DNA from 2 places in the Aquabacterium sp. A08 genome. Region 1 is predicted to be linked to the other one. Evidence: predicted binding sites of a transcription regulator. Region 1 holds the regulator's gene; the other holds the start of a gene.
What was found. Region 1 encodes sigma-54, which starts transcription at its own class of promoters, with help from an activator protein. Its sites were predicted from a motif close to TGGCANGNAANCTGCTTT; they were not measured.
Positions count from the first base shown of each region.

Region 2: the regulator sigma-54 is predicted to act here: its motif matches at 4,835-4,852, upstream of glnA (type I glutamate--ammonia ligase).

Region 1 is NZ_JAAQQT010000692.1:42,569-49,765, forward strand. Features, by position in the region: gene HA630_RS19785 (class I SAM-dependent RNA methyltransferase) at 1-1,061, opposite strand, end outside; gene rpoN (RNA polymerase factor sigma-54) at 1,114-2,715, opposite strand; gene lptB (LPS export ABC transporter ATP-binding protein) at 2,726-3,487, opposite strand; gene lptA (lipopolysaccharide transport periplasmic protein LptA) at 3,484-4,122, opposite strand; gene HA630_RS19805 (thiol:disulfide interchange protein DsbA/DsbL) at 4,250-4,894, opposite strand; gene HA630_RS19810 (SPOR domain-containing protein) at 5,005-5,640, opposite strand; gene argS (arginine--tRNA ligase) at 5,655-7,197, opposite strand, start outside.
Region 2 is NZ_JAAQQT010000689.1:40,664-47,860, reverse strand. Features, by position in the region: gene ntrC (nitrogen regulation protein NR(I)) at 1-1,506, opposite strand, end outside; gene glnL (nitrogen regulation protein NR(II)) at 1,591-2,679, opposite strand; gene HA630_RS19065 (hypothetical protein) at 2,676-3,212, opposite strand; gene glnA (type I glutamate--ammonia ligase) at 3,371-4,786, opposite strand; gene HA630_RS19055 (molybdopterin-binding protein) at 4,935-5,765, opposite strand; gene HA630_RS19050 (EI24 domain-containing protein) at 5,772-6,683, opposite strand; gene HA630_RS19045 (alpha/beta fold hydrolase) at 6,732-7,197, shown strand, end outside.

The sequences.
Region 1 (7,197 bases):
AAGAAGTCGGTGTTCTCGCCGCCCTCGGCGAACTGGGCGGTTTCGCGGGCGCGGGTGGCCGCGCGCTGGCCGGCCACGCCGGCGGCGGCGATGCGCTCGCCATAGGGCGGGTTGAGCAGCATCACCCCCGGCGTGGGGCTGGGCGGCAGGCGCTGCAGGGCGTCGCCGCCGCGCAGTTCCAGCGCGGCCATGACGCCGGCGCGCTCGGCGTTGCGGCGCGCGAAGTCCACCATGCGGAAGGCGACGTCGCTGCCGAAGATGAAGGGCGCGGTGCCGGGCGGCAGCGGCCGCTCGGCGGCTTGCGCTTCCTGTTTGAGCGCCTGCCAGACGTGGGGCTGGTGCGGCAGCAGTTTCTCGAAGGCGAAGCGGCGCAGCCGGCCGGGCGCCAGGTTGAGCGCCACCTGCGCGGCCTCGATCAGCACCGTGCCGCTGCCGCAGCAGGGGTCGTACAGCGGCACCGGGCGGCCTTGTTCGTCCCAGCCGGTCCAGCCGGTGGCGGCGATCATGGCGGCGGCCAGGGTTTCCTTCAGCGGCGCGTCGCCCTTGTCCTCGCGCCAGCCGCGCTTGAACAGCGGTTCGCCCGAGGTGTCGATGTACACCGACACGTCCTCGTGCGTCAGGTGGGCGAACACGCGCACGTCGGGCCGGGCGGTGTCCACGCTGGGGCGCTCGCCGCGTTTGTCGCGCAGTCGGTCGCAAATCGCGTCTTTGACGCGCAGCGCGGCGAAGTTCAGGCTTTTCAGCGGGCTGTGCTGGGCGGTGATCTCGACCTTGAGGGTGCGCTGCGGGGTGAACCAGATTTCCCAGGCCACGCCGGCGGCGGCGCCGTACACGTCTTGTTCGCTGCGGTAGGGCTGGCGCGCCAGGCGCACCAGCACGCGCTGGGCCAGGCGGCTGTGCAGGTTGAGCTGCTGCGCCTGGCGCCAGCTGCCGGCGAGTTCCACGCCGGCGCGGCCGACGCGCAACTCGCCCGCGGGCACGCCGGTGATGCGTTGCACCTCGTCGGCCAGGTAGGTTTCCACGCCGGCGGCGCAGGGCAGGAACAGGGTGAGGGCGTTCATGGCGAACTTTCGGGTCGGTGGGGGCGCGTCGGCGGGGCGGCGCGCCCGGGGGTCACAGGGCCTTGCGCAGGTTGGCCGGCGCGATGCGCAGCGACTCGCGGTACTTGGCCACGGTGCGGCGCGCGCACTCGATGCCTTGTTCCTTGAGCATGTCGGAAATCTGGTTGTCGCTCAGCGGCTTTTTGGCGTCCTCGCCGGCCACGAACTGCTTGATCAGCGCGCGCACCGCGGTGCTCGACGCGTTGCCGCCGGTTTCGGTGCCCAGCGCCGAGCCGAAGAAGTACTTCAGCTCGAAGGTGCCGAAGGGCGTGGCCATGTACTTGGCGGTGGTCACGCGGCTGATGGTGGATTCGTGCAGCCCGAGTTCGTCGGCGATCTCGCGCAGCACCAGCGGGCGCATGGCCAGTTCGCCGTGCAAAAAGAAGCTGCGCTGGCGTTCGACGATGGCGCTGGCCACGCGCAGGATGGTGTCGAAGCGCTGCTGGATGTTCTTGATGAACCAGCGCGCCTCCTGCAGCCGCTGCTGCATGCCCTGGGCGCTGTCGCCCTTGTGGCCGCGCATGGCGTTGGCGTAGACGTCCTGCACGCGCAGGCGCGGCATCACCTCGGGGTTGAGCTGCACCTTGAAGCCGCGGCCTTGGGGCGTGACGATGACGTCGGGCACCACCACGTTGCGCTCCACGTTGGCAAAACGCCGGCCGGGTTTGGGTTCGAGCCGGGCGATCAGCGCGAGCGCGGCCTTGACCACCTCGTCCGTGCAGCCGCACAGGGTGGCCAGGCGCTTGACGTCGCGCTTGGCCATCAGCTCCAGCGGCTGTTCGCAGAGGGCCAGGGCGGCGCGGGCCTCGGGGCTGTTGCGCAGCTCCAGGATTTGCAGCGTCAGGCATTCGGCCAGGTGGCGCGCGCCCACGCCGGCCGGCTCCATGTGCTGCAGCCAGTGCAGCACGGTGTGCAGCAGCTGTTGCAGTTCTTCGGCGCGGGCCAGCCGTTCGTCGCCGTACAGGGCGCGGCCGCGGGCCTGTTCTTCCTGCGCCAGGATGGCCTCGGCCAGTTCGGGCAGGGGGTCGGCCAGGTAGCCGTCGTCGTTGAGCGACTCGATCAGGAAGTACAGCGCGGCGCGCTCGTCGTCGTTCAGGCGCAGCGCCAGGGCCTGCTGGTGCAGGTGGGCGGCCAGGCTGACGTGTTCGCTGGCCAGGTCGGCGGCGCTGGCGGTGTCGTCGTCGGCCGCGCCGTTGCGCGGCGGGGCGTCGCCGCCCCATTCGCTGTCGTCGGCGCGCAGCTCCACGGTGCCGTCGCCGTCCCAGCTATGTTCGACCGGGGCGCTGTCCTCGCCGCCGCCTTCCGCGGCTGGGCTGGTGTCGTTGCCGTCGCCGGGGGCGTCGGCGCTGCGTTCGCGCGGGGCGGGGGCGGCAGGCTCGGTGGCCCACTCGCTCACCTGGTCGCCCAGGCTCACCGGCGCGTCGGCCTGGTCCAGGCCAAAGTCCTCGCGCTCGGCGGCTTCCTGTTCGCGCTCCAGGAACGGGTTCTCGTCGAGCATCTGCTCGACCTCCTGCGCCATTTCGAGCGTGCTCAGCTGCAGCAGCCGGATCGACTGTTGCAGCTGTGGCGTCAGCGCCAGGTGCTGCGAAACGCGGAGGGACAGGCCTTGCTTCATGCGCCCGGCCTCACATGCGGAAGTGCTCGCCGAGGTAAACCCGGCGCACGTCGGCGTTCTCCACGATCTCGGCCGGGGTGCCCTGGGCCAGCACCCGCCCGTCGCTGATGATGAAGGCGTGGTCGCAGATGCCCAGCGTTTCGCGCACGTTGTGGTCGGTGATGAGCACGCCGATGCCGCGCGACTTTAGGAAGCCGATGATGCGCTGGATCTCGATGACGGCGATCGGGTCGATGCCGGCGAAGGGTTCGTCCAGCAGCACGAAGCGCGGGTTGGTGGCCAGCGCCCGGGCGATTTCCACCCGGCGCCGTTCGCCGCCCGACAGGGCCGGCGCCGGCGAGTGGCGCAGGTGCTGCACGTGCAGGTCTTCCAGCAGGCCGGTCAGGCGCTGCTCGATCTCGGCCTTGGGCAACGGGCGGCCAGCGGCGTCGGTCTGCAGCTCCAGCACGGCGCGCACGTTCTGCTCCACCGTCAGCTTGCGGAAGATGGAGGCCTCCTGCGGCAGGTAGCCCAGGCCCATGCGCGCGCGGCGGTGGATGGGCAGGCCCTGGATGGACTGGCCGTCGAGGGAAATGTCGCCCGCGTCGACGCGCACCAGGCCGACGATCATGTAGAACGAGGTGGTTTTGCCGGCGCCGTTGGGGCCGAGCAGGCCGACCACCTCGCCGCTGTGCACGGTGAGCGAGACGTCTTTGACCACCGGACGGCGGCCATAGCTTTTCTGCAGCCCGCGCACCTGCAGCTGGCTGGCGGGGGCGGCGGCCCCGGTCACGGGCGGGACTCCAGGCGCGGGCTGGGTTGCAGTCGGGGGGGCGGTGTGCCGGCCGCGTCGGCGTTGCCGGCGGCGGGGTTGGGCGTCAGCATGGCGCGCACCCGGCCACCGGGGTTGTCGGGCGAGCGGCTGGCGCCGCCGGCGTCCACCGTGAACACCTCGGTGCGGTTGTCGTAGACGATGGTGCCGCCGCTGGTCTGGTCGCTCAGGGTGGCGCCGCGGTAGCGGCGCAGCACCGCCTGGCCGATGAACTTCACCGTGTCGGCCTGGCTGTCGTAGTCGATGCGCAGCGCTTCGCCCTCGATGAACTCCTCCAGCCCCTCGCGCTTCTGGCGGAAGAAGGCGCGCTGGCCCTCGCGTCCCAGCACGGTGCTGAACTGGTTGTTCTGGGCGTCCTGGAGCACGTCCACCTGCTGGCCGCGGATGACGATGCTGCCCTTGGTGATGACCACGTTGCCGGTGAATACGCTGGTCTGGCGTGCGTCGTCGTAGCGCAGCGCGTCGGCCTCGATGTTCATGGCTTGGAGGCGGTCGGCGCGCTCGGCCAGGGCCGGGGCGGACAACCCGCCCGCCAGGGCCGCGGCGAGCAGCGCGGCGCGCAGGGCCCGGGCGTGGCGTGGTGGGGTGGTGGTCATGATCGGCACGAAAATTGCATTTGCAGGGTGTGTGCCGATTGTAGCCACAGCGCCCGCGGGCACAAGCCCGGGCCACGCGGCGGGTCGCGGTGGTGGGCCGGCCGCACGGTGGCGCGGCCGGCGCGCTTCAGCCCTTGCGCGCTTCCTGGATCAGCGCGTTGGCCACGGTCAGGGTGCGCGCGGCCTGGCCCGGCACGTAGTAGCGCCCGGCGATGCCCAGCGACGGCGTGGCCTCGACCTCGTAGGCGTCCTGCAGCTGGTTCGCGCGCTTGACCTTGCCCGCCACCCCGAAGGAGTTGAAGGTCTGGGTGAACTGGGCCTGGTTCAGCCCCTGCGCCGCGGCCCAGGCAATGATGGCGTCGGCGTTGTTCAGCCGCACCCGGTCCTGGTGGATGGCCTTGAACACGCGGTCGTGCAGGGCGTCGAGCTGGCCCAGCGCCTCCAGGGTGAAGTAGAGCCGCTGCAGGGGCTCGAAGGAGGCGTTGAAGCCCACCGGAGAGCGCCGCGCCACCACGTGGCCGGGCACGGTTTTCATCCAGTCCTTGAAGGCGGGCTCGAAGTTGTAGCAGTGGACGCAGGTGTAAGCGAAGAACTCGATCACCTCGACCTTGCCGGCCGGGGCGTCCACCGGGGCAGGGCGGGCCAGGCGGCGGTAGTCGCTGCCTTCGCGCAAGCCGCTGCCCTGGGCCCAGGCGGCGGTGGGCAGCCAGGCGCCCAAGGTGCCGGCGGCGGTGGCGCCCAGCACGGCGCGGGAAAAGTCTCGTCTTTGCATGGTGGCTTCACTCCGTGGATCGGTCGCGGGGCCGTCTCGGCCCGGCTCTGGGGTTGGGGCGCCGTCGCCGCGGGAAAGTTCCGGGGCGATACAGCTGGTCACAAGCCGGTTCAGCGCTGGACGCGCACCAGCGCGGTCTCCACGCCTTGGGCCTTGAGGCGTTCCTGCTGGGCCTCGGCGTCGGCCTTGGCGGGGTAGGGGCCCAGGCGCACGCGGAACACCGGGCGGCCGGCCTGTTCGCGCTCGCTGACCTGGGCGGCAAAGCCCAGCATGGCCAGGCGGGCGCGCTGGGCTTCGGCCTCGTCGGGGCCGCGGAAGGCGCCCACCTGCACGAAGTAATGGAAGGGGTCCACCGCCGGCGGCGCCTCGACCGACGCCACCGGGCCGGGGCTGCCGGCGCGGTCCTGGATCAGGGCGCCCAGCGGGTCGGCGGGTGTGGACGGCGCCGGCGCGGGGGCGGCCGCCGGTGGCGTGGCAGCAGCCTGGGCGTCGGCGGGAGTCACGGCGGCGGGCGGGGCCGGTTTGGTCGACAGCGCGGCGTTGGGGTTCCAGTCCTTGTTGCGCTCGGCCTCGATCGCGTCCTGCCCGGGTTTGCGCTGCACGCCGCGGTCCACCAGCGGCACCGGCACCTTGGTCACGTACACCGCCACGGCCAGGGCGGCGCCCAGGCCCACCAGCAGGCCGATGATGAAGCCCAGCAGGGTGCCGCCGCGCAGGGCACGGGGGGGGCGGGGGGTTTGCGTCATGGGGGGCTTTCGGTTCACATCTTCTGTGGCGCGCTCACGCCGAGCACGGCCAGGCCATTGTGCAGCACCCGGGCGGTGGCCGCGACCAGGGCCAGGCGCGCGCGCTTGACGGCCTCGTCCTCCACCAGGATGCGTTCGGCGTCGTAGTAGCTGTGGTACGCGGCGGCCAGTTCGCGCAGGTAGAAGGTCACGTCGTGCGGGGCGAAGTCGGCCGCGGCGGCGCTCAGCATCTCGGGGTACTTGGCCAGTTGCAGCATCAGGGCCTGGGCCTGCGGGCCTTCCAGGGCCGACAGGTCGGCGTCTTGCAGGCTGGCGACGTCGCCGCCCCAGCTGGCCAGCACCGAGCAAATGCGCGCGTGGGCGTACTGCACGTAGAACACCGGGTTGTCGTTGTTCTGCTGGATGGCCAGGTCCACGTCGAAGGTGTATTCGGTGTCGGGCTTGCGGCTGAGCAGGAAGAAGCGCACCGCGTCGGCGCTGGTCCACTCGATCAGGTCGCGCAGGGTGACGTAGCTGCCCGCGCGTTTGGAAATCTTCACTTCCTCGTCGCCGCGCACCACGCGCACCATGGTGTGCAACACGTAGTCGGGGTAGCCCTGTGGAATGCCCACGCCGGCGGCCTGTAGGCCGGCGCGCACGCGGGCAATGGTGCCGTGGTGGTCGGTGCCCTGGATGTTGATGACCTTGCTGAAGCCGCGTTCCCACTTGGTGATGTGGTAGGCCACGTCGGGCACGAAGTAGGTGTAGCCGCCGTCGCTCTTGCGCATGACGCGGTCTTTGTCGTCGCCGTAGTCGGTGGACTTGAGCCACAGCGCGCCGTCCTGCTCGTAGGTCTTGCCGGCGTCGATCAGCTTTTGTACCGCCTGCGCCACGCGGCCGCTGGTGTACAGGCTGGACTCCAGGTAGTACTGGTCGAACTTCACCTGAAAGGCCTGCAGGTCCAGGTCTTGCTCGTGGCGCAGGTAGGCCACGGCGAACTGGCGGATGCCGTCGAGGTCGTTCACGTCGCCGCTGGCGGTGAATTCCCGGTCGTCGGCTTTCACCGTCTTTTTGGCGAGGAAGTCGTTGGCGATGTCCTGGATGTACTCGCCGTTGTAGGCGGCCTCGGGCCATTCGGCGTCGCCGGGCTTGAAGCCTTGGGCGCGCAGCTGGGTGGAGTTGGCCAGGGTTTCGATCTGCACACCCGCGTCGTTGTAATAGAACTCGCGGTGGACGTTCCAGCCCTGCGTCTCGAACAGGTTGCAGAGGGCGTCGCCCAGCGCGGCCTGGCGGCCGTGGCCCACGTGCAGCGGGCCGGTGGGGTTGGCGGACACGAACTCGACCAGCACGCGTTGGCCGTTGCTGGGTTGCTGGCCAAAGGCGGCACCCGCGGCCAGCACCTCGCGCACCACTTGCTGTTTGGCGGCGGGCTTGAGTTTGATGTTCAAGAAGCCAGGGCCGGCGATGTCGAGCGCGTCCACCCAGCGCTGGAAGGCGGGGGTGGCCTGCAGGGCGTCCACCAGCTGCTGGGCCAACTGGCGCGGGTTGGCCTTGAGCGGCTTGGCCAGCTGCATGGCG
Region 2 (7,197 bases), on a different contig from region 1:
GATGGTGTTGCGGCCGATGCCCAGCTTCTGGGCGGCCTCGATGCGCCGGCCCCGGGTGGCCTGCAGCGCGGTCTGGATCAGCCGCGACTCGAAGCGGCGGCTCAGCACGTCCCACACGTCTTCCCGGCCGTCCGACAACAGGGCCAGCGCCTCTTGCTGCAGCCCGCTTTCCCAGCCGGCCTCGGGCGACACGGCCACCGCCGCCGGGGCGGCGAGCGGCGCGGCCACCGGCAGCGAAACGTGCAGGGGTGCAGCAGCGGGGTGCGCCGCCTGGGCCGTGGCCACAGCGGTCGCGGCCGGTGGCTCGGCGCCCGTCGCGGCCGCCCCCACGGCGCCGGCCGGCAGGGCCCCCAGCACCTCGGGGGGCAGGTCTTTCACGTCGATCAACTGCGCCGGCGCCATCACGGTGAGCCAGTGGCAGATGTTTTCCAGCTGGCGCACGTTGCCGGGGAAGTCGAAACCGCACAGCACCTGCAGCGCGGCGTCGGAAATCCGCTTGGGCTCCACGTCCAACTGCTTGGCGCTGACCTGCAAGAAAAACCGCGTCAGCACCGGCACGTCCTCGCGCCGTTCGCGCAGCGCCGGCAACCGCAGCCGGATGACGTTGAGGCGGTGGAACAAATCCTCGCGGAAACCGCCTTCCTTGACCTGCTGCTCCAGGTTCTGGTGGGTGGCGGCCACCACCCGCACGTTGGCCTTGACCGCGCTGTGCCCACCGACGCGGTAGAAATGCCCGTCGCTCAGCACCCGCAGCAGACGGGTCTGCAGGTCGAACGGCATGTCGCCGATTTCGTCGAGGAACAGGGTGCCGCCCTCGGCCTGCTCGAAGCGGCCGCGGCGCATGGTCTGCGCGCCGGTGAAGGCGCCGCGTTCGTGGCCGAACAGCTCGCTCTCCAACAGGTCTTTGGGAATGGCCGCGGTGTTGATGGCCACGAACGGCCCCTTGGCGCGCGGCGAGTGCTTGTGCAGCGCGCGCGCCACCAGCTCCTTGCCAGAACCGCTCTCGCCGGTGATCAGCACCGTCACGTTGCTCTGGCTCAGCCGGCCGATGGCGCGGAACACGTCCTGCATCGCCGGGGCCTGGCCCAGCATCTCGGGCGCGGCGCTGAGGCGCTCCTCGGCCACCTCCTCGCGCTGGCTTTCCTCCACCGCGCGGCGGATCAGCTCCACCGCCTTGGGCAGGTCGAAGGGTTTGGGCAGGTACTCGAAAGCGCCGCCCTGAAAGGCCGACACCGCGCTGTCGAGGTCGGAAAACGCGGTCATGATGATGACCGGCAGGCCGGGCATCTGCTTTTTCACCTTGTCCAGCAGCTCCAGGCCGGAACCGCCGGGCATGCGGATGTCGCTGACCAGGATTTGCGGGCCCTCGTCGTCCGCGTCGGCCAGGGCGTCGAGCACCTCGCGCGGGCTGGTGAAACTGCGGGTGGGCAGGCTTTCGCGCAGCAGGGCTTTCTCGAGAACAAACCGGATGGATTGGTCGTCGTCCACGATCCAGATGGGTTTCATGCGCGCATTCCTGTACTTGTCATCGGTCCCCCTGCCCCTTGTTCGTGTCTGTGGCGTCACCTCGGGCTCGACTGGCCACCGGTTTCAAGGCAGGGGGATCAACAACTTGAAATCGGTGCGGCCCGGCTCGCTGTCGCACTCGATCAGGCCGTGGTGCTGCTGCACAAAGGTTTGTGCCAGTGTCAGCCCCAGGCCAGAACCGCCGTCGCGCCCCGACACCAGCGGGTAGAAGATGCGGTCCTTGATCTCGTCGGGCACGCCGGGCCCGTTGTCGATCACATGCAATTCCAGTGCCAGCCGGTAGCGGCGCTTGCCGAAAGTCACCTGGCGCTGCACCCGGCTGCGGAACACCAGCTCGGCGTCGCCCGCGGCGATGCGGTCCTTGAGCGCGTGCGCCGCGTTGTGGGCGATGTTGAGCACCGCCTGGATCAGCTGCTCGCGGTCGCCGCGGAACTCGGGAATGGAGATGTCGTAGTCGCGCACCACCTTCAGGCCGCGCGGGAATTCGGCCAGGATGAGGGCGCGCACCCGTTCGCACACCTCGTGGATGTTGACGTCGCCCACCACCTGGGCCCGGCGGTGCGGCGCCAGCAGCCGGTCCACCAGGGTCTGCAGGCGGTCGGCCTCGTGGATGATGACCTGGGTGTACTCCACCAGTTCGCGCGAGTCCAGCTCCATCTGCAGCAGTTGCGCCGCGCCGCGGATGCCGCCCAGCGGGTTCTTGATTTCGTGCGCCAGGTTGCGGATCAGCTCCTTGTTGGCCTGGGCCTGGTCGATCAGGCGCTCCTCGCGCTCCTGCCGCGCCTGCTGCTCCAGCGGCAGCAGTTCCACCACCAGCTCACCGGGCACGTCGCTCTGCGCCAGCACCACGTGCACCGACAGCGGCTCGTGGTTCAGGCGCTTGAGGTGGGCGTCGTAGCGGATGACGGCATATTCGTTCTCGCTGGCGCCCTGCAGCGCGTTCTGCAGCAGCTCGGGGGCGGTGAACCAGTCGGTCAGCGGCACCCCGGTGATGCTGCGCCGCGACAGGCCAATGGCGTCTTCCAGCGCGTTGTTGACGAACTGCACGTGGCCGGCCGGGTCGACCACCGCCACCAGGGTGGCCAGCATGTCCAGCGCCTGGAAGCGCTGAGACAAGGCCGGTTTGGTCTTGCGCGGGGCGGCCCGGGTCATCGCGCCGCCGGGGCCAACCGGCCCAGTTCGCGCTGGATGCCGGCGACATCGCTCTCGGCCCGCTCCAGCCGGGCCTTCAGGTCGGCCACCCGCTCCTGGTAGCGCTGCGGGTTGCTGCGCTCGCTGGCCAGGCGCTCCGGCTGGCCGCTGTTGTACTCCTCGCGCAGGTCGCTCAGGCGTTCCTCGGCGCGGCGCAGTTCGGTGGTCAGGATCTGCCGGGCGTCGCTGTCGCGGGCGCGCTGCTCGCTGCTGTCCACCCGCTCGCCCGGGCTGCGGGCGGCGTTCGCTTTGGCCGGCGCGGCGCCGGGGCGGGCCTCCGCCGCCGGACTGCCGGCAGCGGCCGGGCGCGTGCCTTCGACGATGGTGAGGTTGCCCCCCTCCACCAGCCGGCAACCGCGCGCCTGGGCGTTGCCCGGGTTGTTGGTGTATTCGTTGCCGCAGCGGTAAATCGGCGACTGGGCCAGGGCCGGCCCAGCCCCCCACAGCAGCAGGCCCGCCGTCACAGCGAGCAATCGGGTACGGGTCACAGTCATGGATGGGTCTGCACAGCGGGTTACGGGCGCCACGCGCCCACACAGCTCAGGGATTTCCAGTATCGCCGAAAAGTGCCCGGGCGCCCGCCGTGGGCGGCCCACAACGCAAAAGGGACGGCTTGCGCCGTCCCTTCAGGGCCTGTGCCGGGCGAACCCGATCAGAGGCTGAAGTACATGTCGAACTCGCAGGGCGACACTTCGACGCGGCTGCGGGTCACGTCCTGCATCTTCAGTTCGATGTAGGCGTCGATCATGGAGTCGGTGAACACGCCGCCCTTGGTCAGGAAGGCGCGGTCCTTGTCCAGGTGCTCCAGCGCCTGGTCCAGGCTGTGGCACACGGTCGGCACCAGCTTGTCTTCTTCCGGCGGCAGGTGGTACAGGTCTTTGGTGGCGGCTTCGCCCGGGTGGATCTTGTTTTCCACGCCGTCCAGACCGGCCATCAGCAGCGCGGCAAAACCCAGGTAGGGGTTCATCATGGGATCGGGGAAGCGGGCTTCCACGCGACGGCCCTTGGGGTTGGCCACGTAGGGGATGCGGATCGAGGCCGAGCGGTTCTTGGCCGAGTAGGCCAGCTTCACCGGGGCTTCGAAGTGCGGCACCAGGCGCTTGTAGCTGTTGGTGGTCGGGTTGGTGATGGCGTTCAGGGCACGGGCGTGCTTGATGATGCCGCCGATGTAGTACAGGGCGAAGTCGCTCAGACCGGCGTAGCCGTCACCGGCGAACAGGTTCTTGCCGTCTTTCCAGACCGACTGGTGCACGTGCATGCCGGAACCGTTGTCGCCGTGGTAGGGCTTGGGCATGAAGGTGGCGGTCTTGCCGTAGCTGTTGGCCACGTTCTGGATCACGTACTTCTGCAGCACGGTCCAGTCGGCACGCTCCACCAGGGTGGAGAACTTGGTGCCGATTTCGTTCTGACCCGCGCCGGCCACTTCGTGGTGGAACACCTCGACCGGGATGCCCAGGGATTCGAGGATCAGCGACATTTCGGCGCGCATGTCCTGGGTGCTGTCCACCGGGGGCACGGGGAAGTAGCCGCCCTTGGTGGTGGGACGGTGACCGCGGTTGCCGCCTTCGAGCTTGGCGCCGGTGTTCCAGGGGGCTTCGTACTCTTCGATCTGGTAGAAGCTGCGGCCGGGCTCGGTGCTCCAGCGGACTTCGTCGAAGATGAAGAATTCGGGTTCCGGACCGAAGAAGGCGGTGTCGCCCAGGCCGGAGGACTTCAGGTAGGCTTCGGCGCGCTTGGCGATGGAGCGCGGGTCGCGGTCGTAGGACTTGCCGTCGGCCGGCTCCAGCACGTCGCAGTTCAGGATCAGCGTGGTTTCCTCGAAGAACGGGTCGATGTTGGCCGTGTTCGGGTCGGGGATCAGCTGCATGTCGGAGGCTTCGATGCCCTTCCAGCCGGCGATCGAGGAACCGTCAAACGCGTGACCGGAGACGAACTTGTCTTCGTCGAAGTGGGACACGGGCACGGTGGTGTGGTGCTGTTTGCCACGGGTGTCGGTGAAGCGGAAATCGACGAACTTGACGTCGTTCTCTTGCACCATCTTCATCACGTCTGCGACGGTCTTGGCCATCAGATATCTCCTGGTCAGGAAAGGACAATAAAACTGGACTGTTCCGGGTCAGCAGGAACCATGCCAACCCACCCCCCTCAGGGGCGGGGCCGGGCCCCACCGAAGAAGCACTTTTTTGGTGCATTCAATCACATTTTTGGTGCAAACTTCAACGCACCATTTCGGGACCGAGCCGGGCGCTGTGGGCCTGCAGGCCCATCAGCAGCGCGGCGTAGGCCACGTCCACCAGTGTAGCCGCACCCTTGACGCCGAGCTCGATGTGGCGGCCGTAGGTGGGGTGGTCCACGCTGGGCAGGCTGAACACCTTGATGCCGGGGTGGTCGGCCTCGATCTGCTCCATGAGCGGCGTGAGGGTGGCCTCCAGGGCACCAAAAACGATCACCGAGCGCTCGCGCTGCGGCACCCGCCCGGGCCGCCCGGCGTGGTCGCGGTCGAGCACGGCGGCGATCATGGGCCAGGCCATGACCGGGAAGCCGGGCACGAAATGCACCTCGCCACCGCCAGGGCCCAGGCAGCTGAAGCCCGGGATCTTGTTGTAGGGGTTGGGCAGGATGCGCGCGCCCACCGGGAACACGCCCATGTTGAGCCGGTGCACGTTGTCGGGTCGGTCCGGGTCGAAGGTTTCGCCCTGCTCGCGCGCGACGTCGCGCATGCGTTCTTCGATCAGCGCCCGGGCCTCGGGGTGCAGGGCCAGCGCCACGCCCAGCGCGGCGGCGGCGCACTGGCGGGTGTGGTCGTCGGGCGTGGCGCCAATGCCGCCGCAGGAAAACACCACCTGGTCGCTGGCGAAGGCGTCGCGCAGGGCGGCGGTGATGGCGGGGCGGTCGTCGCCAACGTAACGCGCCCAGGACAGCGCCAGGCCGCGCTCGCCCAGCAGTTCGATGACCTTGGGCAGGTGCTTGTCCTGGCGTTTGCCGGAGAGGATTTCGTCGCCGATGATGATCAGGCCGAAGCCGGGCATGGGGGAGTCGGTGGTCATGGGGGGTCAGGGCAGTTCGCGGGCCTGCACGTCGATCACCTCGCCAGCCGGTGGGCGGGCCGGGGTGGGTGCGGGTGGGGGTCCGGGGGGCAAGGCGTCTTCGGGCGCGGGGCCGGCCGGCGGCGGCGCGCGGCGGGCGGCCTCCAGCGCGGCCAGCAGGTAGTGGGCGAACCAGAGCGAGGCGAAAGCGAACACCAGCGCGTAGATCCAGATGGCCAGCGGCACCAGCAGCGGCGCCAGGGCAATGAACATGGCGCCCGAGGCCCACAGCAGCGTGGGCGCCGCGCCCAGGTAGCCCGACAGCACACCCATGGCCAGCAAAGGCACGCGGTGCTGCTGCAGCAAGGCGCTGCGTTCGGCGGCGCTGGCGTGTTCGGCCAGGGCGTCGAAGGCGAAGACGCGGTAGGTCAGCCAGCCCCAAATGAGGGGCGGCAGCACCAGCACCAGGGGCGGCACCAGCCAGAACGGCAGCGACAGCAGCAGCGCGCCCAGGGCCAGCAGCGTGGACCAGAGCGACCAGGCCACGCTGCCCAGCAGCGAGCCGCCGCGGCGGCGCTCCAGCGCGGGAAAGCGCCGCTGCGCCACCAGATCGACCATGGCCGGCGTCATGAACAGGGCCACCAGCAGCAGCGCCATCACCACGATCAGCGGCGTGGCCAGCACCAGCACCACCAGCGGCGCGAACACGCCGCGCAGGCTGCCGATGCCGGCCGACTCCAGCCAGTTCAGGGCGAAGGAGACCAGTTCCCAGGTCTCCAGCCAGACCATCACCGCGGCAATCGCTGGATCCCAGAAAAAGTAGCCCAGGGCGAAGGACGCCGCCACCATCAGCAGCAGGGGCAGGACGGACAGGGCGATGACGCGCGGGTGCAGGCAATAGGCCACCGAGCGCCAGAATGAACCGAGCAACAATTGCATGGCGCCTAGGATACAGGCAAGCCCGGACCGGCCCGTTACGATGCGGCCATGACCGCGACACCCCCTGTCCCTTCGCCCTCGGCGGCCCCGACCGTGCAGGTCCACGGCGTGGCCCTGGAGCTGCGCCACCTGCCGGCCACGCGCCCCGGACGGGCGCCGCTGCTGTTCCTGCACGAAGGGCTGGGGTCGGTGGCCTTGTGGCAACAAAGGGGGCGCGACTGGCCGGCCGAACTCTGCGCCGCCACCGGCCGGGCCGGCTGGGTCTATTCGCGCCGGGGCTACGGCCAGTCCGACCCGATCGCCGACGTGCGCGGCGCGGGCCGCCACGGCCCCGACTACATGCACCGCGAAGCCTGGGACACCCTGCCCGCACTGCTGCAAGCCTGTGGGGTGGCACGGCCGGTGCTGGTCGGCCACTCGGACGGGGCCACTGTGGCGCTGCTGCACGCCAGCCGCCACCCGGTGACGGCCTGCGTGGCCCTGGCACCGCACGTGTTCGTGGAAGACGTGGCGC